DNA from 3 places in the Paenibacillus sp. JT22N15 genome. Region 3 is predicted to be linked to each of the others. Evidence: riboswitches for the same ligand, from Rfam matches in the RefSeq annotation. Region 3 holds a riboswitch; each other region holds the start of a gene.
The links. Region 3 has a riboswitch for cyclic di-AMP ahead of kdpF (K(+)-transporting ATPase subunit F). Riboswitches for the same ligand answer to the same signal wherever they lie in the genome.
Positions count from the first base shown of each region.

Region 1 (10,698 bases), on a different contig from region 3:
GTCGTGCCAGGGCATGTTTTTGGACCAGGCGGTGAAGGGCGCATCCGCTGCTCCTATTCGGTATCATCAGCAAAGCTGTCGGAGGCTTTGGAGCGAATGGGCTGCTACATGAGCCAGACGAGGCAGGCTGACCCGTTGCAGCAGTTGGAGCGGGTCGGCGGTTGATGGGAACGGAGCGGAAAGGGCTAAGGAAGGGCTAGGAAAGGAAGCGGAAAGGAAGAGGAGGGGGGAGAGAGACGCTAGGCTTCTTCCCCTCCTCCGTAAACCATGCAATGAAATTCCGCCGCGCCTTGCGGTGTCGGGCGGATATACGTGTCGGTAATGCGGAAGCCTGCCTTCTCGTATACGCGAATAGCGCGTGCATTCCAGGTCAGCACCTCCAAATCCAGCTCGCTGTTTGGAGCGCGGCGGCGAGCCTCCTCTACCAGCAGCGCAACAAAGGCGGTGCCTGAGCCCCTGCTGCAAAGCTGTGGGTGAAGACCCAATCCAAGCCGCAGCACTTCATCCCCCAGCGGGAAAAACTGTGCAAAACCAGCGAGCTCCCCGCGGTTGTCTAAAATAGCCGCATATTGCCTCTGGCGCAGCTCGGGATCACCGAACTCCATTTGGGCTTGCTCCATAACCTCCCATGCGGGCCATTGATAGATGCCGTAAGGCGGCTCATACCGCCAATCGCACAGCTGGCGGGCATGGGATGCATCCATTGCGGCAACCTTCCAGCCAAATGGCGGCTGGGCGCCAGCAGGTGCAGCATTTGCTTTTGTCATCATTATACAATCTCCTTATAAACCTCAATCGCGCGGGCGCGTGAAGCTTTCAAATCAACGATGGCATGCGGCTGCGGCAGGTGGATTCGCTTATCAGGCAGATGGGCAAGCTCCGGCAGCCAGCGTCTAATGTAAGTGCCGCCCGGATCATGTGTTGCGGACTGCGTAGCCGGATTCATAATGCGAAAATATGGCGCGGCGTCGTAGCCGAGTGACGAGCTCCAAAGCCAGCCGCCTCGGTTCAGTGTATGATCATAATCGGCGAGCTGGCGGCGGAAATACTGCTCGCCCAACGTAAATGGGCATAACAGATTTTTCGTCAAAAACATGGCGGTAACCATCCGCAGCCGATTCGGCATTTCCCCCGTTTCATTTAGCTGCTTCATAGCGGCGTCAATAACAGGAATGCCCGTTTTTCCTTCGCTCCATGCCTCGAAATGCTGATCGCTCAGCGAAGATAAATCAAACTTCTGCTCATAGCGGTAGAAGTCCTCATTGTATTTTCCTTGATATAGAAAAAAATCCCGCCATGCCAGCTGTCTAATCCACGCCTCGGCTCCAAACTGCTGCTGCGCCGCTTCGTAGGCTTGCCGTGCTGACAGCGCTCCCGTATTCAAATAACGCGCCAAATGGCTCGTCTGGTCGTCCGCAAACTGGTCGCGGCCGCCTTCATAGCCAGACAGGCGTTGATTTAGAAATTGCTCCAGCACCTCGGCTGCATGGCTCGCGTGGGATTGGCCGCGCCCGGCTGAGTCATCTATCTGCTGAAAGGCTGCCGCAGCCAGATGCTCCCGCGGAAGACTGAAGCGCTCTGCCATGCTGGCATCTATATTTTTCAGCGTATTAAGCTGCTGCAGTGTTGTCTCGCCCGCAGGGGAATAGTGGCTCTGCATAAAGGCTTGCCACATGCGGTAAAACGGCGTAAATACCTTGTAAGGCTCACTGCGCCGAGAAAACGTATGGAGCTCCTCCAAATCGGCCAGCGGCGCATCGTCGAGCGTCATCCAGCGGCGTCCCGCTGCGCGTACAACCTGCTGCATACCGTGGTCGCGTGCCCTTGCATAAGGCGTTGCCAGAAAACAGCAAAGCCGCAAGCTATTTGTCCGAAGACAAACAACTGCGGCTTTGCTGATTGAGACAGCAGCTTTTCGTTATGTAAGCGAAAAAAGCGTGGCCTGGCTCTATTGCTCGCTTGCGTACTTGTCGTAAGCGTCTTGGCTCATAACGCGTGTAGCTGATACGTAACGATCAGCATAATAAGACTCGCTAAGTTTGCTAATAATAACGCCTCTGCTCGAGGAAGCATGTGCAAACTTTCCATCGCCTACGTAAATACCAACGTGGGAGATGCCTTTGCCGCTCGTGTTGAAGAATACGAGATCGCCAGCGATCAGGTCACTCTTCTTCACTTCACTGCCATCGTTCGATTGGGCTTGGGAAGTACGGGAAAGATCGATGCCCATTTTGTCGAAAACATACTTCGTAAAACCGGAGCAGTCGAAGCCTTTCGTAGTCGTTCCGCCGCTTTGGTACGGTGTGCCGATCAGATCAGCGATAACACCATCCATCTTCGAACTCGCGAACACGCTGCCTGCTTGGAAAGCAAGCATTAATACAAGACCAACGAGTAGTGCAGTAACCTTCTTCAAAATTTGAAACTCCTTCCGGTGCCGACGAGGTTAGCTGTGGGGTTCGGTTGTGAAGGTTCCCTATGATTTCCAAGACACTTGAATCAAGCCGTCCAAGCATCGAAATCAATTCACCCAAAGTGGTTCCCCCGTATTTCTATACCTTTGCGGTATAAAAAATTAGGCTGGTTTAATTTTGCTCTGCGCTAATAATTCGTTTTTTTCATGTGATTTCCTTCTATATGAATGAATTTCTAATAATTCTCATGTAACCTTTTGGCTCAATTTTGCGTTAAAACAAGTTTCTTGCCTAATAAATGTTCGATCTATCGCCGTTCTTGGGCAAAAAAACATTTTGTCAGTTTATATGAGAAATAGGCAGCTAATATGCTATGAATCGTGTGAATAGGCAAGAATTATAGCGTAAAATGAAGATTTAGAGAGTTTGAGCTAGGTCGCCATATAGGCTGGGAAGTAAATGGAGGCTTTACCTGCAGGTGCAGGATAACGGCAAAAAACCGATTTCGGCCTTTTGGCCGCAATCGGTTTTTTTATGAGAAGGGCTTTAGAAAAATGAGAATACTAAATGAGAATTAGGTGGGGTTGCCCTCATTTTTCTAAGGGTCTCAGCTCTGCTTTGATTGCAGGCAATCGTATTGGGCAGCGAGCGTCCATACTTTTAACAAGGTGCGCAGCAGATGATAGGCTTGATGCATGATGAGTGCCAGCATGCCTGCCCAAGCATAGGAAAGCCCAGACACAGCGAGCGAAGCGGCAACAGCCAGCAGCCACATCAGCAGAGAGAGGCCGGCATAAGGGAAAAGATTTCGGAGCGCATGGCTGAGCCAGCGCAAGGAGCCCGTGCCGGAGGCGGCGCCGAACTGCATAGCGAGCAGCAGCAGGTGAACGAGGAAGCTCCATAGCAGCCAGCCGCCAAAGCCCGGCAGCGTGCCTTGCAGCAGCTCGCCCAGCGAATGGCCCTCCATAAGCAGCTTGAAGGCGCGAGGCAGCAGGAACCAGCCGGGTGCGAAAATAAGCAGCGTGCGCAGCCAATAGAGCAGCGTCACGGGCTTCCAAGCTTTGCGAATGCCTTGAAGAAACTGTGTTTCACCTGTTTCGCCCATATGATGCAGCGAGTAGAGCAGCCCCGCATTGAACAGCGGCGTCAGCAGCATGCGGGCAGCGAACAAGCCGCCCAGAAGCCACAAATAAGGATTGATCAAATCCGTCTTCGTCAATTGAAACTGGGCCTCGCTGAAGAACAGCGACACGGCCGAGTCAGACGGATGCTGGAGCGGAAAGCGCCGCAGCAGCGGCAGTACAGTCATATCAACAAAACGGTAAAGGAAAAGTCCCCATAATAGCTGGTAAAGGAATAACAGAATGACGATATAGAAATGGCGGATAGCGAGCCGCCAGCCTTGCTTCATATGCTGCTTCATTTTTCAACCTCCTCTCTACCAGCCTACGGATCCGAGCAAGCCTTCGATGAGCTTCGTCAGGCCGAGGCTCCATCGAATGCGCGACTGCTCGGGCACTTCTGCGCGCATAAAATTGTTAATATGCTTGTTGTCCAGCACATTGCTGTTTTTCGGGTCAACCGCCACCCAGGCGAGCGGAGCAGCGTGCACAACCTTGTACTGGATATGCGACTCGGCGGCATCCCATGTTTTCGAAATCTTTTCGCCATCGGTAAAGGAGAATACGAGCGGGATTGGCCCATTTTGCCCGCCATTGCGCTTAATCAGCACGGTAGACTCGTACTCCGTTTGGCCATCCTGCTCCACTTCATTCACTCGAATAGCCTCTACTGAAAAATCCGCCATCAGGCTGCCGTATACATACTGGTGGAAATAGTCCTGCCATTTTTCCTTCGTAATCTGCTCAACGACACGCTGGAAATCAGACGTGGTTGGATGCTTGAATTTGTATTTTTGAAAATATGTGCGCATAATTTTTGACATCGTCTTTGCTCCAACCTGCTTCTCAATGCCGACCAGCACAAGCTTGGCGCGCATGTATACATTTTCCGCGTACTCATCGCTGTTGTGATAAGCCCATGAAGGCTGCTTCAGCGGGGCAGGGGCCGTAATATAGCTGGCTTCCATAGCCAAGTTAGGCTCAACGCCATAGGCGTTCTCCATCACCTTATCCTCCGCATAAGAAGTAAAGCCTTCGTCGAGCCACGCTTCTTCGAACTCGTTCGATGCAACCATCCCGTACCAATACTGATGGCCAATTTCATGTACAACGGTGCGCTCGAGGCTGTAGCCAGGGTTATCGGATTCAGCAGCTAAAGCGGTTACGAGCGTTGGATACTCCATGCCGCCTGCACCATTCGCACCCTTCGGAGGGACGATAATGGACAGCGTCGAATACGGATAATCGCCGTACCACTCCGCGTATTTGGACAGTGCTGATTTTGCTGCATGCATATAGCGGTCTTTCAGCCCTTCGTGGGCAGGGTCCAAATAAAGCTTAATGCGAACACCCGGAATACCCGTTCCTGACAATGTGTCCTCCGCATATATGAAGTCCGGCGAGGCTGACCAAGCAAAGTCATGCACGTCTTCGGCATAGAACTGATAGGTGCTTGTGCCATTTTGCGTCACAGCTTCCCTGGTCTGAATGCCGGTAGCAGCGACCGCAAAGTTTTCTGGCACTGTAATCTGGGCGCTGTACAAGCCAAAATCGCTGTAAAACTCCGAATCGCCATGATACTGGTGGACGTTCCAGCCTTCATTCGTTCGGCCGCGTGTGCCAGCCAGTTCATAAACAGCAAGCTTCGGAAACCACTGGCCCGCCATAACAAAGTTCCCGGAATAGCCCATGCGAGCGAACACCTCGGGCAGCTTGACCTCATAGGTCATGGAGAGTGTTACTGATTTGCCCGGTGCGACTGGAACCGGAAGATTGAGCTTCGTCAGCGTAAAGTCGTCCGTATTTCCGTCATCGGGCTGAACATAATGCAGACGGGGAAGCAAGCTCTCGCCCTCCAGCGTTTGCAAGGTAAGCAGCTTCATATAACCTTGGCTGTCGACCGTGGCCTTATCACCCCGCAGCTGGCCGCCAGACTCGCGCATGAACGTCGACTTTTCGGACTGAAAGGCATTGGGATACAGATGAAAATACAGCTCGGACACCGTTTTTTTGCCTGGGTTCGTCCAAGTTACGGTCTGGGAGCCATCCAAATATCGGATATCCTCCCGAAGCGCCACTTGCATGTTGTATTGGACGACTCTTTTGCTAAGCGTCTGTACCGTTTCGATCTGGGCAGGGTCGGGCTGTGCTGGCGGTGCCGGGGCAGGCGGCTTGGCCGTTTGCGGAGCAGCTTGCTCTACTGCTGCTGTCGTGAGATCGGCAATGCCAATCGGGTCTGTGGCGCCAGAGGCGTACGTATACTGGGATAACCAAGCGTTGCCGAAGCCATGATGCAGCGACAGTCCGAGCAGGACGGCCGAGAGCATAATGAGCGCGATTCGTTTGAAAGGTCCTGGAGTCATTGAACGTTTCCCTCCCGTTGACAAGCATCTACAGCATGTATATGTCGGCTTGTACCGGAATAGTCTTGTGGATTTTTGCAGCGGCTCTGATGAAGGCGTGTAAAGCGGCAGCCGCTTGCGGATTCGGCAGGAAATTGTGCCGTGTGCGCTTGTGTTATTGCGAAAAAACGTTCAAAATGGAAAGGAGAGATTGGCTGCAAGCTGCTGCGGCAGTACAATAGATGAAATGTGACGAGAGGACGTGTACGAACGGATGGAACAGCAAGGACAACCGGAGAAAAAAGAAAAGAAATCACTCGCGCTTAACGTCGTGAGCAACAAACAGCATAAAGGCTTTGGTGCAGGCACCATCGACCTAAGCCAAGTATCCTGCGTTATTATTGATGCGGGCGTCGCTTATATCGACGACGGCGCGATGCATGCCAAAAGCAAAGTAGAGCGCGGCATCAAGTTTTCTCCTAATAAAGAGGACACGCCTAATGGCCGCCAATGCTGGATTGTATGGGTTGCGGTAGAACGTGGAGAGAACGGCACGAACTACGCTGGCGCAACCGCTTGCGAAATGTGGATTGACACGGAAGCACGCCGCGGCTGGAAAATTCTCGCTGACCATGTCAACAAGCTTGATCATGCGATTAAGCGCCGCTACAACTTGGGCGAGCTGGGTGCGGAAGAAAAGGCTGCGTTCCGCAAGCTGTTAATCGAGCATAATGAAGAATGGTGGACCAACTCCTCCGATGAGCTGAAGCAGGCTTTGGAGGCATAGAATGACAGAAAGAATGACAGAAGAATGACCAAGGCAGCTTCTAACTGGGAAGCTTATAAGTGACGGGTTCCGCCCCAATGCAGCAGCGATTGCTGCGCTGGAGCGGAGCCTTTTTACTTTTTTATAAAAAATATTGCTGCAGGTGCAGGGGATAGCCATCGTTTTGGCGTCTAATATAAAGGGAAGGGGGAGAGAGAGATTCAAGATGAAGCATGGTTAATAGCGCTCCGCGACGGCGGGCCTGCAGAATTCCAGTCATTCGTGCAGGAATATGGCGCTCATATTTATAAAACGGTTTATGCTGTGCTTCATTCGCCGCATGATGCGGAGGATGTTACCCAGGAAGTGCTGCTGCAAATTCACCGCTCTCTCCCCGAGTGCAGGCTGGAAGGCTTTAAAACCTGGGTGACCCGCATTGCTGTAAACCGTGCGATTGATTGGAAGAGGAGCAAGGCACGCAAGCCGGAAGAACTGAGCGAATATGTGGACAATCTGGGACCCGGCACCGATGGGCAAGGAACTGCGATGCCTGCGGAGCGCGCTGCGATCGAGCGCGAGGAAAAACGCTACATAAGAGAACAGGTCGAGCAGCTCCCGGACAATTATCGTGAAGTCGTAAACGCCTATTATATAGAACAGAAATCATACGAGGAAATTTCGTCCTCAACCGGACTGGAGCGCAAAAGTGTAGAATCGCGCCTATACCGGGCAAGAAACTGGATTAAGCGGCACTGGAGAAGGGAGGACTTTGAATGAGTCATCATGAGGAACACAAGCATAGCGAGAGTTCAAGGACGAAACAGCAGGGCAAGCAGATAGAGCAGCCCATAGAACAACCGATAGAACAGCCGATCATGCCAGTGACGGATGAAGCATCCTCAGCATGCAATCCTGTGAATCATTTGAATCATGTGGAGGCTTCCCTTCTGGAGCAATACGTGGCGAATGTGCTTTCCGAGCCTGAACGCGAGCAGATCGAGCGGCAGCTTGCAGAATGCGACGAATGCTTAGAGCAATTTATGCTGGTGTTGGAGGCGGATATGGCGGGGAGTCCCCCTACGTCTGAGCCTCATATAGCAGGAGCCGTTCCAGGAGCCAGTCCGTTAAATCAGGCGATTGAGCTTCCGGATTTTGAGCAGATGGGCCACAAGCTCAGCAAGCAGCTGTTCGGAGCGTCGGAATCCGAAAAACAGGATCTGCTGTCCGTGCCGGGTCCGTTCCTTCAAGAGAAATCATACCGCCGCAGATCCTGGCTCCAGCATCCGGCAACCCACTATACCGCTGCGGCGGTCATTACCCTGCTGCTGCTCGGTACAGGCGTACTGAACAACATTTCGCAGGAGCTTGAAAAAATAGACCATAGCAGGCTGCAGCATAAAGAGGAGCAGCTCATCCGAGACAAGGAGCAGCGCGAGTCCTCCTGGTCGCAGCAAATGATGAACCGCACTTCCCTCTGGCTGGACGGCATCGCCTCCAAACGGTTTAAATAACGAATGATGAAGGAGAGATCAAGGAATGAATAGGGAGAAAAAGCCCCTTGTTGCGCTGCTGCTGTCCATGCTTCCCGGTTTCGGCCATGCATATATGGGGCGTCCGATAAGATTTGTGTTATATGCGGCAGGAGGATTTGGACCGCTTGCGCTTCTGATTCTAATAGCAATCGCGGATCATATTAATGACGATACGGCCTTTGTTCTATGCTTGCTGTCGTTTCTCTTCTGGGGCATCAATATGCTCGATATGATTGTAACGCTCATTGGCAGGCGGCAGCCGCATCCGAATGAGGCCGCCTATGGTGTGGGCGCACCTCCAAGTCCAGATCAGATGTACAGCAACCTGCCGCCGGGAGCGATGCGCGCACAAGCAGACATCTTAACCTACAGCGAGCAGAAAGAGCGTACGAACACGCTGCTGCTCTCCATCGTTCCCGGTTTGGGCCATATGGCGCTTGGGCTGATGCAGCGGGGCATTGCCTTTCTCGTTGCATCCATCGGCTTATTCGCAGTTGTTATTTTTATATCGATGGTAACGGGAACAGGAGAGTTTCTTATTTTCCTGCTAGGCGTGCCCGTCATCTGGATTTACAGTATTTTTGATGCTTCACAGCAGCTGCATCGCAAGAAACGGGGCGAGCCCTTGGAGGATCGGCCGTTTTTCGAAGAGATGGAGGAGTACATGAACAAGGGGCGCAAAAATAAAGCGCTCGCTGCAACGCTGTCGCTCTTTCCCGGTGCAGGGCATCTATATCTCGGGCTTCAAACACGCGGCCTGCAAATTATGGCAGGCTTTCTCGCCTCCGTCTATTTAATGGATGCGATGCGGCTGTCGATGTTTCTATTCCTTATGCCGCTATTCTGGTTTTTCGCTTTCTTCGATGTCATGCGGCAGCTGTCGACTGAACCGCAGGAAGGCTTAAAGGATCAAGCGATTATTACGCAGTTTGCTCCTTATCAGCGCTGGATCGGCATCGGTCTGCTGCTGATCGGGCTGTATTTTATGGGTGATCGTGTTCTGGCCGAATACGCTGCGAATTATTTTCCAAGATGGTATGCCCAGTATCAAAATATAAAATATAATTTGCCAACCGCCCTTATCGCCTTTGTCATGATCGCCGCTGGGCTGCGCATGGCATTTGGCAGAGGATTCCAACGAAATAAGGGGCTTCCCCCTAAAGATTGGACACCAACGGAATCGCTGCGGAAGGGGAAAAGCGAATGAAGCAGTGGCGTGTAGGCACGCTTTCGATGGGCGTTGCCTTATTATTGATGGGAATCGCTGTGGCGGTTTCCATCTGGAGCGGCACGGGGGCATACGATATGCTGCTGTGGGTGGCACCGCTTGTTTTTATTTTGCTCGGAGCAGAAATTTTATTGTACATTTGGTTTGCGGGCAGCGAACGGACGACGCTTCGTTACGATTGGATCAGCCTATTTATAGTAGGGATGATCGGAAGCTTCAGCCTTGCGATGGCGGGCCTGATTTCAACTGGGATTTTGGATGAATTCCGCGGGGCGATGCGCCAAATGGAACGGACGGCACTTATTGAGACGGCGCCTATTTCCGTGCCAGAGAAGGTCGATAAAATCGTCGTGCAAGCGCTCCGTCCGGTAAGTGTAGATCAAGTAGACGGTGGAAAGGTGCAATTGCTCGGGCAGGTGCAGTACTGGGCTGCAGAGCCGATCGACACTTCAGAGCAGCTCGTTAGCACAAGCGTAGTGGGATCGGTCATGTATGTGATGGTCGGCGAATTTGATCGGCATAACGGACCGATTCAGTCGAATATGTATAACGCTCAAATGACGCTGGTATTGCCGAAGTCTATCAAAATCGAGCAGCGCGGTTTTTAAGAACTCATTGATTATATAAAAAAGAACGATAAAACGCTTGCTCCAGATAACAACCGGAGCAAGCGTTTTATCGTTCTAGCGGGAAAGCGGCAGCCAATCAAGGACGCGCTGGATATTGCGATCCCAGTAGCCCCACTCATGCATGCCCGGCTCCTCGTCATAGGCGAGAGTCAGCCCATACTCCTCCATCGCTGCCTTGAAGCGAAGATTATCTTCATATAGAAAATCTTCTGTCCCGCAGCATTGGTAAAACTTCGGCTGCTGTTCAGGGGCGAGTTCAGCTGCAGAGGCTAAAAGGTTAAACAAATTGCTTGGCCCAGCCTCCAGCTTCTCTATGCTGCCGTACAACCGTCCAAACTCGCCTTCATCCGTATAAGAGAAGTCGGGATGCTGGAGACGGCTCACAACATCAAGCGCGCCAGAAAGGCTCGCCGCAGCTGCAAAGCGTTCAGGATGATGCAGTCCCAGCTTGAACGCGCCATAGCCGCCCATCGAGAGGCCGGCGACAAAATTGTCTTCTCTGCGAGCTGACAGCGGGAAGAAGGAGCGGGCCACACGCGGCAGCTCCTCGCTGACAAAGCTCCAGTAGCGGCCGCCCTGCTCCATGTCTGCATAAAAGCTGCGATGCACGCCAGGCATGACGACAGCGATCCCTTTGCTGGAAGCATAACGTTCAATTGACGTATA
Region 1 covers NZ_JBXENV010000020.1:70,344-81,041, reverse strand. The annotation lists gene AC50X8_RS29235 (aminotransferase class I/II-fold pyridoxal phosphate-dependent enzyme) at 1-165, shown strand, start outside; gene AC50X8_RS29230 (GNAT family N-acetyltransferase) at 240-770, opposite strand; gene AC50X8_RS29225 (FAD-binding domain-containing protein) at 770-1,861, opposite strand; gene AC50X8_RS29220 (C40 family peptidase) at 1,949-2,419, opposite strand; cyclic di-AMP (ydaO/yuaA leader) riboswitch at 2,421-2,592, opposite strand; gene AC50X8_RS29215 (hypothetical protein) at 3,022-3,837, opposite strand; gene AC50X8_RS29210 (M1 family metallopeptidase) at 3,853-5,898, opposite strand; gene AC50X8_RS29205 (YwhD family protein) at 6,152-6,664, shown strand; gene AC50X8_RS29200 (RNA polymerase sigma factor) at 6,926-7,420, shown strand; gene AC50X8_RS29195 (zf-HC2 domain-containing protein) at 7,417-8,154, shown strand; gene AC50X8_RS29190 (hypothetical protein) at 8,180-9,382, shown strand; gene AC50X8_RS29185 (hypothetical protein) at 9,379-10,011, shown strand; gene AC50X8_RS29180 (alpha/beta hydrolase) at 10,087-10,698, opposite strand, start outside.
Region 1: linked by a shared signal. The riboswitch ahead of AC50X8_RS29220 (C40 family peptidase) and the one ahead of kdpF (K(+)-transporting ATPase subunit F) in region 3 are both predicted to bind cyclic di-AMP.

Region 2 (10,698 bases), on a different contig from region 3:
TTGGAGGAGGAGAGCCATATGAAAATAACGGAGTGGCGATTGCAGCATTTTGAAGTAGGGGAGAAGCCTCCTCTTCAGGTGGCGGCACCTGGACTTGACGACCGTTTTTGGATGACGGCGAAGGTTCCCGGAGATGTGCATTCCACACTGATTGATCGGCGGATTATTGAGCATCCCTATTTTGGGCATAACGACATCAAATGCCGCTGGATCGAGCAGAAGGAGTGGTGGTATCGTGCGCAGTTCGACTATGAGGTCCATGAGGGCCAAGGGGAGCGGCATGAGCTGATTTTTGAAGGCTTGGATACCTTTGCAACGATATTCGTCAATGGACTGGAAATAGGGACAGCGGAAAATATGCACCGCATTTATGCTTTTGATGTGACGAAGGTTGTGCGCCCGGGCAAAAACGCCATTGCCGTCCGTTTTGACCCGCTGCATCTGCATCATCAGGATAAGGAGCAGTTCCAGTGGTCCTCCTATACGAAGGAACGTCCATGGCTGCGCAAAGCGGCGATGAACTTCGGCTGGGACTGGGGGCCAAGAATGGTCACTGTCGGTATTTGGGGCAGCGTTCGTCTGGAGCGCAGGCGCGCAGCTAAGCTGGGCAGCGTATTCGTTCAAACGTTATCGGCTGGCAAGGAAGAAGCGGTTCTGAAGGTAGCAGTCGATACGGTTGCCTATCACAAGCAGGCGCAGCTGACTGCTGAAATCAGGCTGTTTACGAGAGAGGGAGAGATTGCGGCATCCGCAGCGCTTTCCGTAAAAGGAGGAAGCGAGACAGCGGCAGAGCTGGCAGTAAAGCAGCCGCAGCTGTGGTGGTCGCATGATCTTGGCGAGCCGTATTTGTATGAGCTTGAGGTGCAGCTGCTTGCGGACGGTGAGCAGGTTGACAGCTATCGCAAGCCCTGCGGCATTCGGACGATTGAGCTGCAGCTGGAGGATGAAGCTGGAAAGCCCGCTTTTGCCTTCCTGCTGAACGGCATCAAGCTGTTCGCCAAAGGCTCCAACTGGATTCCGGCAGACAGCTTTATTGGAGCGGTGAAGGATAAGCGCTACACCGATCTAATCGAGCTGGCTGTCAATTCCAATATGAATATGCTGCGCATTTGGGCTGGTGGCATCTATGAGAAGGATATTTTTTACGAGGAATGCGACCGTCTTGGTGTGCTCGTCTGGCAGGATTTTGCCTTTGCGAACGCGCTTTTTCCAGATTTCAACCGTAATTTCATGGAAAATGTGAAGCAGGAAGCAATCGATAATGTGAAGCGTTTGCGCAATCATCCGTCGCTTGCTTTATGGTGCGGCAACAACGAAATTGACTGGCTGTATGACATGAAGTCGGCTGGCGGGGATATTACTTGTCCCTTCTATGGCGAGAGCATCTACCATGAGCTGCTGCCGGAAGTGCTGGAGCAGTATGACAGCAGCAGGCCGTATTGGCCGTCGTCGCCTTATGGCGGCAATGATGCGAACGACCCTGACGTCGGCGACCGCCACAATTGGCAAGTTTGGCATGGTTCGGTGTACCCGCGCAAATTCGGCGAGGCGCCGCTGCTTGATTACAGCATTGAAGGCGTCACGTTCAAAAATTATAAAAAAGATTTCACCCTGTTCAGCAGCGAGTTTGGCATGCACGCATCTGCTAACCGCTATACGCTGGAGCGCTATATCCCGGAAGGCGAATTTTATTGGGGCAGCGTAGAGATGGCTCATCGCAACAAGGATACGAACCATCAGAAGGGCATTTTGCTCATGGAAGGCTATACGGGCATTCCGCAAAATATTGAAGAATATATGAACTTCTCCATGCTCACGCAGGCGGAAGGCTTAAAATATGGCATTGAGCATTACAGGCGCAATAAGCACCGCACGAGCGGATCGCTTGTCTGGCAGCATAATGACAGCTGGCCGGGTACGAGCTGGTCGCTGATTGACTATGAGCTGCTGCCGAAGGCTTCTTTTTATTATGCGAAAAAGTTCTATCATCCGCTCCTTCTGTCGCTCGATTATGAGCCAGGACAGCCGCTTCGCGTATGGGCGGTCAATGACCGGCTGGAAGCGTATGAGGGCAAGGTGCTGTTCCAGTGTTATGCGCTTGATGGCAGCTTGAGGTATGAGCAGAGCTTTGACGTCAGCCTGCCGCCGAACAAGGCGGTTCAAATTGGCGAGCTGACGGAGCTTGAAGTGCTAAACGGTGCTGCGCCAGAGCGAGTTATCGTGAAGCTGTCTGCCCCGCAGTGGGACGCGCCGGACAATTATTATTATTTGCGCGACCATCTGGAGCTGAGCTTGCCGCAGAGCACCCTTGCTGCAACGTTTAATAAGCAGGAGCAGACGGTTACAGTAGCCGCTTCGGGCGGAGCAGCGCGACTTGTGAAACTCGATGTGAAGCAGGGCAACGTTCGCTTCAGCGATAATTATTTTGACCTGCTGCCGGGTGAAGCGGTCACGGTCGCCATGCAGCAGGCAGACGGACAGCCGCTGCAATACGAGACTCTGGAAGTGTCAGCTCTCAACGCTGACAAGGCTGAATTACATTTTATCTAAACTTATATAACGATAGTGGAGGACGCTATGAACGAAGCGATCAGAGTTTTATCCGATTGGAGCTTTAGAGCTTGTGGCGAGAAGGAGTGGCAGCCCGCGATTGTGCCGGGAAACGTGCACATGGATCTTCTGCGGCAAGAGAAAATAGCCCCCCCTTTTTACGGTACGAACGAGCACGGCCTGCAGTGGATCGATAAGCAGGATTGGGAGTACGAGACCACGTTCGGCGTAACGCCGGAAATGCTGGCACAATCGCATCTGGAGTTGGTATTTACTGGACTTGATACGTATGCTGATGTGTACGTCAACGGCAAGCATATGCTGTCGGCGGATAATATGTTCCGCAGCTGGAAAATGAATGTGAAGCCGGTTTTGCAGCCGGAAGGCAATGTGATTACAGTCAAGTTTCGTTCGCCTGTTAACGAGGATTTGCCGAAGCTTGAGAAGCTGGGCTATCCGCTTCCGGCGGCGAATGACCAATCAGAGCTTGGTGGACTTGGCGACAAGAAAATCAGTGTTTTTGCCCGCAAAGCTCCGTATCATTATGGCTGGGACTGGGGCCCGCGATTTGTGACGAGCGGCATATGGAAGGAAGTGAGGCTCGTTGCCTGGTCAGAGGTGCGACTGACAGATCTGTATATCGAGCAGCAGGAAATCACCGCAGCCCATGCGAGCCTAAGGATTGCAGCAGAAGTGGAATGCGAGCAAGCTTGGCAAGGGGTGCTGCGGGTAAATGCCGACGGCAGGGTCTGGGAGCAGCAGGTTCAGCTGGCGGCGGGCTTGCAGACGGTGGAGCTGGCGGCGTCTATTGCGCAGCCGCGGCTTTGGTGGTGCAGAGGCCTCGGCAAGCCGGAGCTGTATCATTTTGAAGCGTTGCTTGTGCAAACAAAGGATGGGGTCGAGCAGCCCGTAAGCAGCCGCAGTGTAACGACGGGTTTGCGGGCAGTGAGGCTGGTAACCGATCAGGACGAGCAGGGCCATGCCTTTTATATCGAGCTGAATGGGGTTCCGGTGTTCGCGAAAGGAGCCAATCATATTCCGAATGACAGCTTCCTGCCTGACGTGACCTATGAGCGTTACCGTCATGAAATTGCGAGTGCTGCGTTATCCAATATGAATATGCTCCGGGTGTGGGGCGGCGGCATTTATGAGGCGGATGCCTTCTATGAGCTGTGCGATGAGTACGGATTGCTCGTTTGGCAGGACTTCATGTTCGCTTGCAGCATGTATCCCGGAGATGAGGCTTTTCTGGAAAATGTGCGTCTGGAGGCGGAGGAAAACGTTCGGCGTCTGCGCAATCACCCATGTATCGCCATATGGTGCGGCAACAATGAAATCGATACGGCCTGGTCGCATTATGATGAAAATATGGGCTGGGGCTGGAAGCGCGACTATACGCCTGAGCAGCGCGAGCAGCTGTGGGCTGATTATGAGGCGATTTTCCACCGGATATTGCCGCAGGCGGTCGCGGGGCTTGGCAATGGTATTGCGTATTGGCCTTCTTCACCGATGCGGGGGCTGACGGGAGACGGTGAGCAGCATGCTTTCAACTTGTCGAAGAGCGGCGATATTCACTATTGGGGCGTCTGGCATAACGTAGAGCCTTTTGAAAAATACAACGTCCACGTCGGCCGATTCATGAGCGAATACGGCTTCCAATCGTTTCCTGAGCTGCAAACGGTGCAGCAGTATGCGGAAGAAGCGGACATGGCCATTGAATCGGAGGTAATGCTGGCGCATCAGAAAAACGCGCGCGGCAACCAGTTGATCAAGGAATATATGGATATGTATTTGCGCCAGCCGAAGGATTTCCCGGCATTTCTTTATTTGAGCCAGGTTTTGCAGGCGGAAGCGATGAAGACAGCGATTGAAGCCCATCGGCGGAAAAAGCCATTTTGCATGGGGTCCCTGTATTGGCAAATGAACGATTGCTGGCCTGTCGCCTCATGGGCGGGAATGGACTATTACGGGCGCTGGAAGGCGCTGCAATATTATGCGGCACGCAGCTTCCGCGACATCATGCTGTCGTTTGACTGCGCGAGCAGCGGCCGCGTCGATTGTTATGTATTGTCAGATCAAAATGAACCTTTCATCGGCGAGCTTGCGCTTGAGCTGCGTTCATTCACGGGCGAGGTGCTGAAGCAGTTTGCCGTTCCGGTATCGCTTCAGCCAAACAACGGCCATATCGCCTGCTCCTTAGAGCTGGAAGCGCTGCTTTCCGAAGGCATTCAGCCAGGTGAAGTCGTTCTTGTGGCGAAGCTAAAGCAGGGTGGACTGCTCGTGGAGGAAAAGGAGCATTATTTCAGGCCGATGAATGAGCTTGAGCTTGCGGCTCCGGCCATAAAGATCAGCGAGGTTCAAGGCAGCGGCGGCACCGCTTATGTGCTGGAGACGGATACGCTGGCCAAGCAGGTTCGACTTTCTGCGTCGATCGAAGGTATTTTCAGCGACAACTATTTCGATCTGCTGCCGAACGAACCGCGTACGATTACGTTTTACGCGCGAAATCCGCAAGGAGATCAGGCTTTCAGCGCTGCGTCGCCGGGCGAGCTGAATGTCCATTCGATGACCGATTTTATTTAAAATATAGGAAAGTATATGATTTTCCCATCCTTTCTCTATATTTCTCGGACTGAAACGCGCCGCGCCGCCAGAGGACGGCGAAAGCCGTTTCACCTTGAAAGGACAAGCGGCCGATAGAAAAAAAGGAACCTTTCCTGCCAGCTGAAACATGGCGGGGAAGGTTCCTTTGCGTTATGGTGATCTAAAATAAGCTAAAAAATAGAAAGGTAGAATAAGGAGCGGCTAAGTAAAATAGGTTCCTCAGAAGCGCCGTCGTCCGGTTCAATTTCTGCGGTCCAGCTTTTGAGATGATGAATCGCATGATCGAATAGGTTGTACACACTGTGATGATCGGCTTGCTCGCTCCGAAGCGACCGTCCTGTAATAGACAAGGTGCCGATAAAGCTGCTCAGCGCGCTGCACCACAGGCCCCAATCATTAGGGCGCTCCATCTCGTCGACAAAAGTCTCGCCAAAGCCAATGCCTTTGTCCGTCGTTACCCGCAAGCAGGCACGGTTTCCGGCGTCGTCTACATTGAGTGCTGGAATGACAAACAGCTCAATGCGTTTGACCGTAAGCTTCATTGCGTGCTTCGCCTTAGGCGGAGCGTCCGGCGCATGAAGGACAATCATATTCATCTCTCCTCACGTTCGCTTACGGAGTTAGCTGTCGGATTCGGGCCAGTGAGCTGCCCTACCAGTGCGAGATGCACCGGATTCACCCCTTGCGATTCAAGCTTTCGCTTCAACCACGTTGTTGGTTCCCCCGCTTTTTCAATTGAAAAATTAAGCGATTTAATATTAGAGTGCTAGAATTCGGCTAGGGATATATATTAAACCGTTATTCCTCAATTGTAAACCTTTTAGTAGTAAATAAAATAAATAGTACTGCTGCCTTATAGGCAAACGGGCGCTGCCGTCATTTGGTGGCAGCGCCCGTTTGCCATAGAAATAGCTGCGGATTTATCAGAAAACACCTATTTGTAGACTGACCGCTCATGTATACGTTGTTGTGAGCTAGTGCATTGGGAAAATCCAGCCAACCCATAGAGCAAGAAGAGTGAGGGTAAACAGCAGCACAGGCGGAATGATGACAAGCGTTACTTTGACATAATCCATCCAACTGATTTTTACTTTGGATTTCTGCACAAGATTCATCCAAATGAGTGAGGCTAGCGTGCCTATCGGTAAAATGAGTGAGCCAATATCGCTCCCAATGACGCTGGCGAGGTAGGCGATTTTGAGGGTAAGCGGGTCGAGGTTCATTTCAGTAAGCGTGATCGTGCCGATCATGAGTGCGGGATGATTGTTGACGAGTGTAGACATGGCGGAGACGAGCCCTCCGATTAAAATGCTTGCATTCATCAGGCTGCCAGTAACGAGCGGCTCGAACACCTGAACGAGTCCTTGCGTCAGGCCAATGTTGTGCAGGCCATAAATAATGATATACATGGCGAAGGCGAATATGAGTATATGCCAGGGGATTTTACGCAAAATGTCGTTCGGTGGCATTTTCAGGTAAATCCAGCGCCAACAAAGGAGCAGCAAGGAGCCGAAAACAGCGACCCACTCAACGGGGATGTGCAAATAGGATGCAGCAAATAAGCTGAGCCGAACGGAGAAGACGAAAAGCAGAATCGATTTCATAAAGCGGCTGCTGTATTTGGGCTGTGCAGGCTTGCTTCCGGCAGGAGTGAGTAAAGGATGGTAGCCAGAGTGAATAGGGACGATTGAAATCGTATGGGGTACTTCCCGGGGAAGCTGATGGTAAAAGTAGAGGAACAGCAGCAAGGTGAGCAGCAGCAGACCTAGTGTAGCGGGGATAAACATCATGACGGTATGCATGTACAAATCCATGCCGACGATTTTCAGCGCAATCAGATTTACAATATTGCTGACTCCGATGGGAGCGCTGGAGGCGGTAGCGATTAATGCTCCTGAGAGTAGGTATGGAATTTTTTGGTGGTTTTTCAGTCCCATGTGATGCAGCATAATGAGCAAAATCGGGGTTGTGATAAGAATGCTGCCGTCATTGTTGAAAAATAGCGTCATCAGAAAACACATCAGGTTTACATACCAGAACAACCTGAGTCCTGAGCCTCGTGCTCGAATAGCAAGCCCTTCGGCTGCCCAGATGAAAAAGCCGAAGCTTTCTAGCACGATAGCCATGACGATCGTTGCCATAATAGTGATGGCAGCTCCGCTTACAGTGGCGCTAATATGCGCTAGGTCCGACAACGAGACGACTCCGCTCAATAGGACGAGAATGGCGCCAAACGTAGCAGGAATGGCTTCATTCAGCCCTCTGGGTCGCCACAAAATGAGCAAAATAGTGAAAAGGAAAGCAAACAGGGACACGATAATGGAAGGTAGCGAGATCAAATGTTAATCACCTCGAATTCTTGATTAAATTCATAGTGAAGCAGCAAAGGGTTATTCATTTGCGGCAGCGGCAGTATGCTGAGCGGTTTCTATGCTAATGCTGTCATAGCGATTATCTGTTGCCGTAGAGGATAGGGTTAGAATAGTAGGCTGTTTAATCGGTGGAGGAGGCTTAAGAATGAAATAGAGGGACAGGCCTGATGAGCAAATAATGAAGACAGTAAGCAATCGGGTTTCCTCCTTTCTAGTGATAACGCATATGAGGACAATTATCATGGGGAGATACGAATAATATATTTATATGTGGCCTACTGATAGAGGGTACTAGACGTTAATAGTAGATTGCTATAATTCCGCGAAGCGTCCCCCACTCCGAAAACACAAAACAACCCCGGCCCGATGGAGGGCCGAGGCTGCTTCGTTAACCTTTTACTTGGATATGGACATAGGCGCTACCCAATTGGATGACCATTGCTGCAATTCGCGAATGACCGGCTCCAGTGCGTGTCCCTTTTCAGTGAGCGAATATTCAATGCGAACTGGAATGTCTGGAAAGACGGCGCGGCTTACAATGCCCTCAACTTCAAGATCCTTAAGCCGCTCAGACAGCAGTCTGCCGCTAATGGGAAGGGCGCCTTGAATGCAGCTGAAGCGCTGCGGCCCGGACAGCAACTGATAAATGATCAAGCCGGTCCATCGTTTGCTTATAATGTCCATCCCTTTGTGCAGGCGCGGACAAAGCCCGGATTTCTCCATGTAGATCACCTCATTATAACTTGCTATTAAGTATAGCTTTAATAGTATTTATATACAAGCAAACTTTTTGAACGCTCATAACTTGACGTAATGGAATTTCAAATATATAATTAGTTACTAATGGTAAGCGAAAATTTGTTCCCCTATGATTGTTAATAAGGCAAGGTGCATGTATAGCAGATGAAGCTTAGCCTTTCAACCTATTATATCAAATACAGATGAAGAAGGTGCACACTAATGATTAAACCATCCATTCGTTCTATTATAAATGACAAAATAAAAACAATTGAAGGCGATTCATACGATATCCACGTTGTCGGACCGATTCAGCTCCCGGTTGAGCTTGATGGCGAGACGAAGATTTTCCAGTGGTACAGCTGGCTGAAGCGTGAGAAAAATAGCGCGCAGGACGAAGCAGATCTATACAGCGAGCTGGCAAATGGGCATTATGCGGAGCTTCAGCAATCCAGCGTGCTCGTCTATGGCGATTTTGCCGAAGGCGAAGATGCGCTGATTCGCATGCACAGCATTTGCCATACGGGCGATATTTTTGGCAGCCAACGCTGTGATTGCGGCTTTCAGCTTAAGCAGTCGATGCGAATGATTACCGAGCATGGAACGGGTGCCTTATTTTATTTGGCCAATCATGAAGGCCGTGGCATTGGCTTGTTCAGCAAGGCAATGGCTTACCTGCTTCAAGAGGAAGGACTGGATACGGTTGATGCGAACTTGGAGCTGGGCTTTGCCGAGGACGCTCGCGATTACAGCGAATCCATTGCTGTCTTGAAGCTGCTTCGCTCGCAGCCCGTATCGATTATTACGAACAACCCGCGCAAAGTGGAGGCGCTTCGTGATGCTGGCATGCACATTGCCCGCCGTGTTCCGCTTTGGGGCCAAACCTCGGTCTACAATGAGAAGTATTTGACAACAAAGGTTGTGAAGTCAGGGCATTATTCGGCCGAAGCCCTGCATGAGGATAACCAGGTCAAAGCGCTGTAAGTTCAGGAGATATTTTGAAGATAAGTTAAGGATACGGATGTGTTTTAAAAAAAGTTTGCGCGGAGGCCTGCTTCCGCGCTTTTTTGCCGTAACTTCCGCTCTGTTCATGCGTCTATTGGATATTGACGATAATGTGGCATATACTATTAGGGTGAGAGGGCCAGGTGAACATGACGATTGAGGTGAATAACGACGTGCGTAGTCGTAACTATAGATGGAATGTTTTAGTTCTTATTTTTGCATTATTCATTGCAGGCTGCAGCGGCAACAATAAAAATACAGAGGAACGACGGGATTCCCATGCTGGGGCTCAAGTTTCGCCAGTCGTTCAAGGTGTCCCCCAAGAGAAAGACAATTTGCTGGAGCAATACCGCCAGACGGTGCAAAATGCGAAGGAGCCGTTCGAAATTGTATCATTCCTGAACGAAAATATGTCGAAAGCGGGACAGGAGCGGGCGGATACGATGATACGCGAGCTGAATGCGTATTATAACAATGATCTAGAACGAACGCAGGACGCTTTTTTTGAAAATAATGTGCAGGAGGTGCTGCTCCAGCAGCAATGGCCGATTACGGCTTCCAACGCCGCCGAAATTCAGGATGCCGCTGTGAAGCAGCTTGTTATTACGAAGCTGATGGGCGGCTACAAGCTGATTATGGTAGAGGGCACCATTTATCCGATCATTGATTTTGAATTGCAAAAGGTTTACAAAAATTACGTATCACAGCAGATGAACGATTATATTTTTTTGCGGGCGGTAGAATCCAATGAGGTATCAGCGAAGGATGCCGGACTGATCATAACGTGGGACAAGCTGGCGAATCGCGCCGTTTTGTCGGAAAACTATATTAAGACGTACCCAAACTCAGCAGAGCGCCCGGAAATCGAGCAGCTTTATTTAAACAGCTACTTATCGATGTATATTTATGGCCTCAATAATACGCCCATATTCGATATGGAAACGTATCGGCTGCTCAGCGAGGTCAAGGCGAGCTATCAAAAGCTGGTGAAGGAGCACCCGGAAACGGTAACAGCTCAAATTGTGTCTCAGTTTTTGGATGTGCTGGCGACGACGGATGAGCAAGTTTACAACCGGATCAATGGACAGCAGATGGATATCCGGGCGGTCAAGCAATTTCATGAACGTTTTCAGGCGAAAGCAGAAGAGCTGCTTGGTGCTTAAAAAGGCCGATTTATGACGTCAGAAACGGGCAAATTTCTTTTGCGTTTCATAGGCATTTCAAGTATGATGGATGTTAAAGATTAGCGACGTACAGTCAGAAGGAGCCTTTACATGAATTCAAAAACAAGTCATTGTAAAATCGTCGATTGCACTATTCGCGATGGCGGATTAGTAAACAACTGGGATTTCAGCGTAGAGTTTGTCCAGCACTTGTACAAAAGCCTGAACGATGCTGGCGTTGATTATATGGAAATTGGCTATAAAAA
Region 2 covers NZ_JBXENV010000001.1:677,210-687,907, reverse strand. The annotation lists gene AC50X8_RS03030 (beta-mannosidase) at 19-2,550, shown strand; gene AC50X8_RS03025 (beta-mannosidase) at 2,578-5,133, shown strand; gene AC50X8_RS03020 (hypothetical protein) at 5,325-5,744, opposite strand; cyclic di-AMP (ydaO/yuaA leader) riboswitch at 5,749-5,914, opposite strand; gene AC50X8_RS03015 (arsenic transporter) at 6,129-7,493, opposite strand; gene AC50X8_RS03010 (winged helix-turn-helix transcriptional regulator) at 7,923-8,249, opposite strand; gene AC50X8_RS03005 (GTP cyclohydrolase II) at 8,487-9,248, shown strand; gene AC50X8_RS03000 (hypothetical protein) at 9,413-10,432, shown strand; gene AC50X8_RS02995 (aldolase catalytic domain-containing protein) at 10,544-10,698, shown strand, end outside.
Region 2: linked by a shared signal. The riboswitch ahead of AC50X8_RS03020 (hypothetical protein) and the one ahead of kdpF (K(+)-transporting ATPase subunit F) in region 3 are both predicted to bind cyclic di-AMP.

Region 3 (10,698 bases):
ATCATATGGACCGGATTCAGCTTGAGGAGGCTCATCTTTAGCGCCTCGGTCACGAGCGGTCCGGTGAACAGTTTTTTAGCACGTTGGTCATTCATAACGCTTACCCCTCATTTCCCTTTAACGGATCGTTAAAAACTCGGCAATTGGCCCTGTGACAATGACGGGCAGAAACGTGAGCGCGCCGATCAAAATAACGACGCCCATCAGCATAACGGCAAACAGCGAATTGTCCGTTCGGAACGTGCCAATCGTCTCCGGCACCCACTGCTTGCGGCTGAGTGATCCGGCTACAGCAAGCAGCGCAATCATCGACATATATCGGCCGAAAAACATCACGAGCCCGGTCGTTATATTCCAGAACGGCGTATTGTCGGCCAGCCCCTCAAACCCGGAGCCGTTGTTGGCGGCCGAGGACGTATATTCATAAAGCACCTGCGTAATGCCATGAAAGCCCGAATTGGATATAGCGCCTTGCCCCAGGTCGGTTAGAAAAGCCGCTGCCGTTGGCGCGAGAATAATAAACGGATGCACGAGAATGGCAATGGCAATGAGCTTCATTTCGCGCGGCTCTATTTTTCGTCCGAGAAATTCTGGTGTCCGTCCGACCATCAGCCCGCAGATGAACACCGTCAGCATCGCATACATCAGCATATTGACGAGCCCGACGCCTTTGCCGCCGAAGACGACGTTCAGCATCATTTGGGCAAGGGGAACGAGCCCGCCAAGCGGAGTGAGCGTATCGTGCATCGAATTGACCGAGCCGGTCGTGGCCGCCGTCGTCACCGTCGTGAACAGCGCGGACTGGGCGATGCCGAAGCGAACCTCCTTGCCCTCCATGCTGCCTTGCGAAGCGTCGATGCCGAGTGTGGCGATCAGCGGGTTGCCGCTTTTTTCAGCCGTATAGGAAATCGTAAGAAAGATCAGAAACAGCGCCATCATCGCCGAAAAAATAACCCAGCCCTGCTTGCTGCTTTTCGCAAACCGGCCATACATGAAGGGCAGCGCGGCAGGCAGTGCCCACATGGACAAAATCTCAATGACATTCGTCAGCGGGTTGGGATTTTCGAACGGATGGGCGGAGTTGACTCCGAAAAAACCGCCGCCATTCGTGCCAAGATGCTTAATCGACTCCAGCGAGGCGACTGGCCCGATGGCGATATGCTGAACCGCGCCCTCGAGTGTCGTAACGGTCAAGGTAGGGCTAAGCGTTTGCGGCACTTGCAGCGCCACAAGCAGCAGCGTAATGATAATAGCGAGCGGGAAGAAAATCCGCGTATGTGCTTTGACGAAATCCTCGAAAAAGTTGCCGAGCGTTCCGCCTTTGCTCGTAATGCCGCGCACGAAGGCGACAGCAACGGAAAAGCCGGTAGCGGCGGACGTAAACATCATCATCGTAATGACGGCCATTTGCGCAAAATACGTCAGCCCTGATTCGCCGCTGTAATGCTGGAGATTCGTATTGGTCATAAAGCTGATGACCGTATTTAGGACGAGTGTCGGCTCCATGCCGCCGATTCCATTCGGGTTAAGCGGCAGACCGCTTTGCACCCTCAGCAGTACATAGCTGACAGCTACGAGCACGAAATTGAGTGTAATAAAGCTGAGCGCATATCTTTTCCAGCTCATGCCTTGGCGATTTTTGAGCCCGATTACTGCATAAATGATCGCTTCGATTCGTCCGAACAGCTTGTCGGTACGGTTCGGAACGTTTGAAAACACGGAATATAAATAATGCCCAAGTGGCTTTGCGATCAGCATGATCATGCCGACGACTACCGCCATTTGCAAGACGTCCACAGCTGTTCCTCCCTTGCTATAAATGATGAAATGTTATGAGCTAAAATTTTTCCGGATGGAGCAAGGCGTAGACGAGATACACCAGCAAAGCTCCTGTAACGAGCAATATGACAATCATCCCCGTTCCTCCGTTTCGCTAATGGACCGATCGCACCAGCGTATAAATCCGGCAATCAGCCCGAAAGCTGCGATTAAGGTCAAAGCCATTCCGATATCCAGCATAGCTGCATCGCTCCTTATTTCGTTTTATCCCTAGTCATTTTGGAAAAAAAGGCAACAAAAAAGAAGCCTTGGGCAAAGAGGACTCTTCACCCGCAGCTTCCTTCATCCGGGCATCATACGCCCCTGATTCGCCTGCGATAAGTGTAAGTGTGGCCTCTCCCGTTGACGCTTGCGAGGTTAGCTGTCGGATTCGGGCGCGAGAGACGCCCTACGCTTGGCACTTATCGTGCCCTTGCGATTCACCCCGTGACGCTCCCTGCCATCGTCCATTGGACAACGACAGAGAGCCGTCGATGGTTCCCCCGTTTCTGCGGCAGTGCAGAACTCAGCGTTTGAAACAAAATGCCTGCCGATGTTGCGAGTGCTATTTTCGAAAAAAAGACAACAAAAAACCACAGAGGCGTATGACGCTCTGTGGCCTGATTTACAAGGTCACAATCGTTCACCATTCCTCTCTACACCTGCGCTTACGAGGTTAGCTGTCGGATTCGGGCGGTGAGAGTCGCCCTACATTTGCCTGGAGTTTCATGACACTCCTGCAAACGATTCACCCCTGCGCTGCCAGCTTCCGACTCTCACATCGGATGGCTGCAGTGCGTTTGGTTCCCCCGCTCTTCGCCTAATATGCGAAGACTCAGCGATCAAGCAAAAACGACTACGTCGTCCTTCTGGGACGAGCGAAGAGCTTTGCCCTTAGAAATATAGAGAAAGGATAACGAAAACATATACTTTCCTATATTTCAAGGTGAAACGGCTATCGCCTTCCTTTGGCGGCGCAGCGCGTTTCAGTCCGAGAAATATAAGCCTATTTATAAGTGCAAAACTTATAAATGCTTATATTTCAAAAAAAGGTTCATGCATGCTATGAATCATACTCCCCCGCCGCGATTGCTGTAAAGGAAGCTTACGCCGCAAAAGAGAGCGAATGCAGCAGATTAGCTTGATTTTAAACGCTTACAACGAGATTTATCTTTAGCAAGGTCGATTTATCTCGCGATTTCTTTAAAATATAGGAAAGCATATGATTTTTTTCTTCCTTTCTCTATATTTCATCGCGAAACGGTAGCTTTGCCGCCAAAGGACGGCTTCAGCCGTTTACGCTTGTTTACTCAAAGCACCCCCTCTTTCCAGAAAACAAGGAAACGAATATGATAAATAGCATGCTGACAGAATCAGGTGTTTGCGGCTGCTCGGCCGCGTATTTAAATAGCGGGGGGATGAACGATGTATAAAGTGCTGCTGGTAGATGATGAAGAAGAGACGCGCAGCGGGCTGCTGCACGAAATTGCATGGGAGCGCCATGGCTTTGAAATTGTAGATACGGCGGCGAACGGCAGGGAAGCGATGGAGCTGATTGAGCGTCTGGAACCGGACATCGTAGCGACGGATATTAGCATGCCGTATATGAACGGCTTGGAGCTGGCGGAATGGACGAGGAAGACGTATCCGCTGACGCGCATCGTTATTTTTTCCGGCTATGATGAATTTGAATATGCGAAGCAGGCGATCGGCTTGCAGGTGGATGAGTATATTTTAAAGCCATTTTCCGCGCAGCAGCTGCTTGAGGTGATGGACAAGGTGAAGGAGCGGCTGGACGATGAGCGCGAGAAGCGGGAAAATATGCAGCTTTTGCAGGAGCATTACCGTACGAGCCTGCCGGTCGTAAAGGAGCTATTCCTGTCGTCGCTGCTCACCCGCAAGCTTCCGCTGCGGCATATTGAGGAGAAGCTAGAGAAATATGAGCTGGATTTAGCGGGAGAGGCGTACATTGTGTCCGTGCTGCACACGCATGTATTGGAAGCGCTTCCCGGATTGCCGCTCCGCGCAGCGGAAAGCTCGCTTGCGGCCTCCAGCGATCTCGACCTCAAGCTGTTTGCCCTGCGCAATGTGGCGGAAGAGGTGTGGGGCAGACTCGGGCTGGGCAAAGTTTTTCTGCATCAGGATCGGGTGGCGCTGCTCGCAGTTGGACGGGGAGGAAGCGCGCAAGAGCTGATGGAGCGGACGCTGGGCGGGCTTGCTGAAATGCTGCAAAATATTCAGAAATACTTGCGTTTTCCCGTGACGATTGGGGTCAGCTCAACGCTGGCGGATGTCGCGCAGTTAAAGCAGGGCTATGAGGAGGCGCAGCAGGCGCTCGATTATCATAATTTGGTGGGCAGCAACCGGATCATCTGCATTGACGATGTAGAGACGCGCTATGTGGAGGAGCTGCAATTTGACGAGCTCAAGGAGCAGGCGCTCATTCGCTGCCTGCGCGTGGGCACGCATGAGGAGCTGGAGCAGCTGCTGGCTGCGCTTTTTGACGAGATTGAAGGCGTCCATGCCGCTTACCGGGAATACCAGCTTTACATGCTGGAGATGATGACGGCGGTCATGAAGCTGGTGAGGGAGGCAGGGCTGAACCTGTACGATATTGTGGGATACGAGCTGCAAATTTATGCGGAGCTGCAGCAGCTTAGCGGGCTGGCGGAGACGAGAAGCTGGTACATGTCGCTCTGCGAGAAAATTCGCCATCATATCGCCAGCCGCAGGCAAAGCTCCTACAAGCAGCTGGTCGAGGAAGCGGTGCGTTACACGAAAGCAAACTTCCATGACAGCGAGCTGTCGATTGCCCGGCTGTGCAGCCATTTGCATATTAGCGCGGGATATTTCAGCAGCCTGTTCAAGAAGGAGGTGAAGCTTACCTTCGGCGGTTATTTGCTTCAGCTTCGGATGGAGGCGGCGAAGGAGCTGCTGCGGGCGACGGAGCTGAAGACGTTCGAAATTGCCGAGAAGGTCGGCTTTTCGGACCCGAATTATTTTTCACTGTGCTTTAAGAAAAATGTCGGCGTCTCTGCCAAGGATTATCGCAATCAGGCGATGAATATGGATGCGCCATGAGGAAGCGCAGCATCCAGTTTCTCATTTCAGTGGCGCTGTCGGTATTTGCGGCTGCGGCGATTATAATGGTCAGCGTGCTGCTGTTCAACAAGTTTTCGCAGACGGCAGAGACGAATGCGCTGCGCAATACCCAGCAGGTCGTCGATCAGGTCAGCTACAATTTGGAGGATTATATCCAGGGCATGTCGGAAATTTACGGCGTTCTCCACGATACAATCAGCCGCAGCGGCGATGTGAACGAAGAAGAGCTGCGCAGCCAGCTGAATACGATCATCGGCATTCGGGGAGAAATTGTGTCGCTGGCCGTCATCGGGCATGACGGCGAGGTGATGATGAGCATTCCCGGCGTTGCGCTCAAGGAAAATTTGAGTCTTTACAATCAGCGCTGGTTCCAGAGCGCGCTTCAAACGCCGAACCATCTCAGCTACTCGCTGCCGCATGTGCAGAACATGTACAAAATGCAGTACAAATGGGTTGTCTCGCTGAGCAAAGGCATTACCGTAGTAAGGGGCGGGAAAACGGAGCATGGCGTGCTGCTGCTGGACGTCAATTTTAACAAAATCAATCAGCTGTCCTCGCGGGTTGTGCTCGGGAAGAAGGGCTACGTCTACATTGTGGACGAAAGTGCGGGCAATATGGTGTACCATCCGCAGCAGCAGCTCATCTACGCCGGGCTGAAAAGCGAAAACGTCGAGCAGGCGCTGAAATATACGTTCGGCAGCTTTCATGACGAATCCGGAGACGAGGATAAAATGATTACGGTGCAAACGATCGGCAACATCGGCTGGAAGGTGGTCGGAGTGTCCTTTACCGATGAGATTATTACGACAAAGCGCGAGCTGAACGATTATTTGCTGAATCTGCTGCTGCTTTTGCTTGTATTCGTCATTGCGCTGTCGTGGCTTATTTCGCGCATTATTGCCCGTCCGATCCGGCAGCTGGAGAAGTCGATGAAAAATGTCGAGCGCGGCGATTTCCATACGATGACGACCATTCGCGGGCCGCTGGAAGTAGAGCAGCTGTCCAGACGCTTCAATTTGATGGTAGCGCGAATCCGCGAGCTGATGCAGCAAATTGTTGTGGAGCAGGAGGCGAAGCGCAAATATGAGTTTGAGGCGCTGCAATCGCAAATTAATCCGCATTTTTTATACAACACGCTCAATACGGTCGTGCGCATGGTCGGCATGAACCGCAACGAGGAGGTGGTGACGACGATTACCTCCTTGTCGAAGCTGTTCCGCATCAGCCTTAGCAAAGGCAAGCCGATGATTCCGCTGGCGAGCGAGCTGGAGCATGCGCGGAACTATCTCATCATTCAAAATATCCGTTTCAAAAATAAATTCGATTATGTGTTTGACGTCGAAGAGGCCGCGCTGCCCAGCTTGTCGCTCAAGCTGATTTTGCAGCCGCTGCTGGAAAATGCCATTATGCACGGCATTGAGCCGTCTGTCGATAAAGGGTTGATTACCGTTCGGGCATGGATCGAGGCTGGGCAAGTGTACTTGCAGGTGAGCGATAATGGGCTCGGGATGAGCGGCGAGCAGCTGGCGGCGCTGCTCACGGGAGAGACCAACAGTAGTACCGCCAAGCCGTCTGGATATGCTGGAGACCGTAAGGCTGATCGTGACGGCACCATTGGAGGGGCTGCTCCAGAGGCTTCTAAAAGGTCAACCTCCGCCAATTTTGCATCGAGTTCTGCATCCAGTGCGGCTTCCGGCGCGGGCTCCGGCGTAGGCGTGCGCAATGTGCATGAGCGGATTCGGCTGTTTTACGGCGAGCCGTATGGCTTGCAGTTTGAGAGCGAGCTGGAGGAGGGAACGACCGTGACGATACGTTTCCCGTTCAAGCCAGCTGGCGCTGAAGCCGACGAGAGGAGTGAGGAAGGATGAGCGTAAAACGCAGGTTGGGACGGCTCACTATGCTGTGCATGGTGGCTATGGCTGCGCTGCTGCTGGGCTCCTGCACGACGCATCCGGCAGAGGACAGCGCCATTCAGCGCGAAAATATCGACATCAGCCTGCTGCTCAAGCGGCTGGACGGCGACTACTGGAACTCCGTCGTCATGGGCGCCGAAGCCGCATCGAAGGAGTTTAATGTGACGCTGCATATTTCCGGACCGGATAAGCAGGGCAGCCCGGAGCAGCTTTTGGAGACGGCAAAGCTTGCGCTGGTGCATCATCCTGATGCGGTCGTATTTGCCTCCGGAGACGAAGCGGTTACGACCGGCATTGTCGAGGCTAGCAAGGCAGCACGGATTCCGCTCATTGCGATTGACACGGAGACGGAGGAAGCGGGCATCAGCTCGAGCATCACGATTAATCATCATCAGGCGGGACGAGCGGTTGCCCTCAAAATGAGCGAGCTGCTGGCAGGCAAAGGCAGCGTCGCCCTGCTGACGGACGGCCTTGGGGACAACAACCAGCTGCGCCGCGAGGAGGGCATTAAGGAGGCGCTTGCCGAGGAAAGCGGCATGGCGCTTATCGGCATTGAGCCCTGCTTGGAGGCTGACGGCAACTGCCGAAGCGTCGTCAGCAGCTTGCTGGACGAGCAGCAGGTGGATGGCATATTGGCGCTTAATGTCCAAGCCGCCGTATCAGCTGCCCTTGAGGTGAAGCAGCGGGGGCTCGGCGGCAAAATTAAAATTGTCGCCTTTGACAGCTCCATGGAGCTGCTTGAGCTGCTGCAGGAGGATCAGCTGCAAGCGGTGCTGGTGCAAAATCCGTTCAGCATCGGCTATCTTGGCATCAAAAACGCCGTACTCGCTTTGCGGGGCGAGGAAGTGCCGCTGCATGTAGCGATGGAAGCCAAGCTGGTAAATAGCGACACGATGTTTTGGCCTGAAAATCAGCGGGTGCTGTTTCCCTTTATCCAGAAGTAAGGAGGATTTTAATAAAAATGATGAGGATTTTACATTCGTTTCCGGCCCCGTTTCAGCCATAATGAGGACACGAAAGAGAAACAGAGCTGCACACGCTCATCAGCATGAACTAAAAATGGGGAGGTCATGATGAAATGAAAAAGGTAACGGCTGCGCTGCTGATCGGCGCATTGACGGTAGCGGCAGGCTGCTCGGCATCAAACGGCAACGCAGGGGGAAGCGAGGGCGACCAGCCGAAGGTTGGGGTCGCGATTTACAAGTTTGACGATACGTTTATGACAGGCGTCCGCAACGCGATTACGGAAGCAGCGGCAGGCAAGGTGCAGGTGGATATCGTAGACAGCCAAAACTCGCAGCCGACGCAAAATGACAAGGTTGACCTATTCATCACGAAGAAGGTCAAATCGATGATCATTAACCCGGTAGACCGCACAGCAGCGGGCGTCATTATTGATAAAGGCAAAGCAGCGGACATTCCGGTCGTCTTCGTTAACCGCGAGCCGCTTGCGGATGATATGGCGAAATGGGATAAGGTGTATTTTGTCGGAGCGAAGGCGGAGGAGTCGGGCACGATGTCCGGCGATCTCATCGTTGATTACTGGAAGGCACATCCGGAAGCGGATAAGAATGGGGACGGCGTACTGCAATACGTCATGCTCAAGGGCGAGCCGGGCCATCAGGATGCCGAGCTGCGGACGAAGTTTTCCGTGCAGGCGATTGAGGATGCAGGCATCAAGGTCGAGAAGCTGGCAGAGGACACAGCGATGTGGGACCGGGTAAAAGGCCAGGAAAAAATGGCTGCGTTCATCGCTTCCCATGGCGATAAAATCGAAGCTGTCCTCGCCAACAACGATGATATGGCGCTCGGTGCGATTGAAGCGCTGAAGGCGGCGGGCTATTTTACAGGCGATAAATATATTCCGGTTGTCGGCGTAGATGCTACCGCTCCTGCGATTCAGGCGCTGGATGAAGGCACGCTGCTCGGCACAGTGCTCAACGATGCGGTGAACCAAGGCAAGGCGACGGTCGAGCTGTCCCGCGTACTCGCTGCTGGCGAAACGCCGAGCAAGGATAACACCGGCTTCGACATTACCGATGGCAAATACGTGTGGATTCCATACCAGAAGGTAACGAGCGAGAACAAGGATCAAGTGCTGAAATAGTCGCCTGAGAGGGCGAGCGGAATAAAGCGGTACGAAAGGAGCAAGGGAAGCATAAGGCTGGCGCTGCCCTTGCTTTTTTTAAACGGTAGCTTTGCCGTCAGAGGACGGCGACAGCCGTTTACGCTTGAAATATAGGAAAGCATATGGTTTTTCATCCTTTCTCTATATTTCATCGCGAAACGTAGCTTTGCCGCCAGAGGGCGACAGCCGTTTACGCTTGCAGCAAAACGAGCATTGCCTCCAAAGGCTGGCAGTGCCGTTTAAACACGGTTATTTACTGGATAACTTTAACTTAATTGTTTGTAAAGGGGTGTTATACAAATGCCAGAGCATCCGGCTTATGTGCTAGAGATGAATAACATCTCCAAATCTTTTCCCGGCGTGAAGGCGCTCGACGATGTGACGCTGAAGCTGCGCCCCGGTACGGTACATGCCTTGATGGGTGAAAATGGTGCAGGAAAATCGACGCTGATGAAATGCCTGTTCGGCATCTACAAGCCCGATGGCGGCGAAATTATGCTTGCCGGGCAGCATGTGCACATCAACAGCTCGAAGGACGCGCTGGCTCTCGGGGTGTCGATGATCCATCAGGAGCTGAACCCGGTGCCGCAGCGCGACGTCATGGAAAATATCTGGCTCGGGCGATTCCCGACCAGAGGTCTAGGGCCTTTGCAATTCATCAACCACCGCAAAATGCAGGAGGATACGGTGAAGCTGCTCAAAGATCTGGAGATGGATATTCATCCGAAACAAAAGGTAGGCGACTTGTCCGTATCGAAAATTCAATCGCTGGAAATCGCCAAAGCGGTATCGTTCCACTCGAAGGTCATCGTCATGGACGAACCGACCTCCTCGCTCACCGGAAATGAAGTGGAGCAGCTGTTCCGCATCATTAATGAGCTGCGGCGGCGCGGTGTATCAATTATTTATATATCCCACAAAATGGAAGAGATATTGCGTATTTCAGATGATGTAACCATTATGCGAGATGGCAAGCATGTCGGCACATGGGAAGCGAAGGAGCTGACGATTGATAAAATCATTACCCGCATGGTGGGCAGGGATTTATCGAATCGTTATCCAGAGCGGACGAACGTGCCGGGCGAGGTGCTGCTGCGGGCAGAAGGCTTGACCTCCGTGCATCCGCATTCGTTTAAGGATGTTTCGTTCGAGCTGCGCAAGGGCGAGATTTTGGGACTCGGCGGGCTTGTAGGAGCGCAGCGGACCGAGGTGATAGAAGCGCTGTTCGGGATGCGGGCGCTTAAGCGGGGCAGCATTCATCTGCATGGCAAAAAAATAAAGCTGAAGGCGCCATCGGACGCCATTCGCCAGGGTATTGCGCTGCTCACCGAGGAGCGGCGGGTGACGGGGATTTTTCCGGTGCTGACGATTGCGGAAAATACAGTCATTGCGAACTTGGGCAGGTTCAAGACGCCCTATGGTTTAATTAGCAATGCGCGGATAGGCGAAGTGTCGCAGCAGAGCGTAGAGAAGTTTCGGGTCAAAACGCCATCGACCAAGCAGCTCATTCGCAACTTGTCCGGCGGCAACCAGCAGAAGGTGCTGCTCGCCAGATGGCTGCTGACCGACCCGGAGGTGCTGCTGCTGGACGAACCGACGCGCGGCATCGATATCGGAGCGAAATATGAAATTTATTCGTTCATGATCGAGCTTGCCAAGCAGGGCAAAAGCATCATTATGATTTCCTCCGAAATGCCGGAGCTGATCGGCATGTCCGACCGCATCATCGTCATGCGC
Region 3 covers NZ_JBXENV010000009.1:262,065-272,762, forward strand. The annotation lists gene kdpB (potassium-transporting ATPase subunit KdpB) at 1-95, opposite strand, end outside; gene kdpA (potassium-transporting ATPase subunit KdpA) at 118-1,797, opposite strand; gene kdpF (K(+)-transporting ATPase subunit F) at 1,838-1,915, opposite strand; cyclic di-AMP (ydaO/yuaA leader) riboswitch at 2,171-2,360, opposite strand; cyclic di-AMP (ydaO/yuaA leader) riboswitch at 2,469-2,669, opposite strand; gene AC50X8_RS19455 (response regulator) at 3,244-4,899, shown strand; gene AC50X8_RS19460 (cache domain-containing sensor histidine kinase) at 4,896-6,788, shown strand; gene AC50X8_RS19465 (substrate-binding domain-containing protein) at 6,785-7,777, shown strand; gene AC50X8_RS19470 (galactose ABC transporter substrate-binding protein) at 7,912-8,940, shown strand; gene AC50X8_RS19475 (sugar ABC transporter ATP-binding protein) at 9,262-10,698, shown strand, end outside.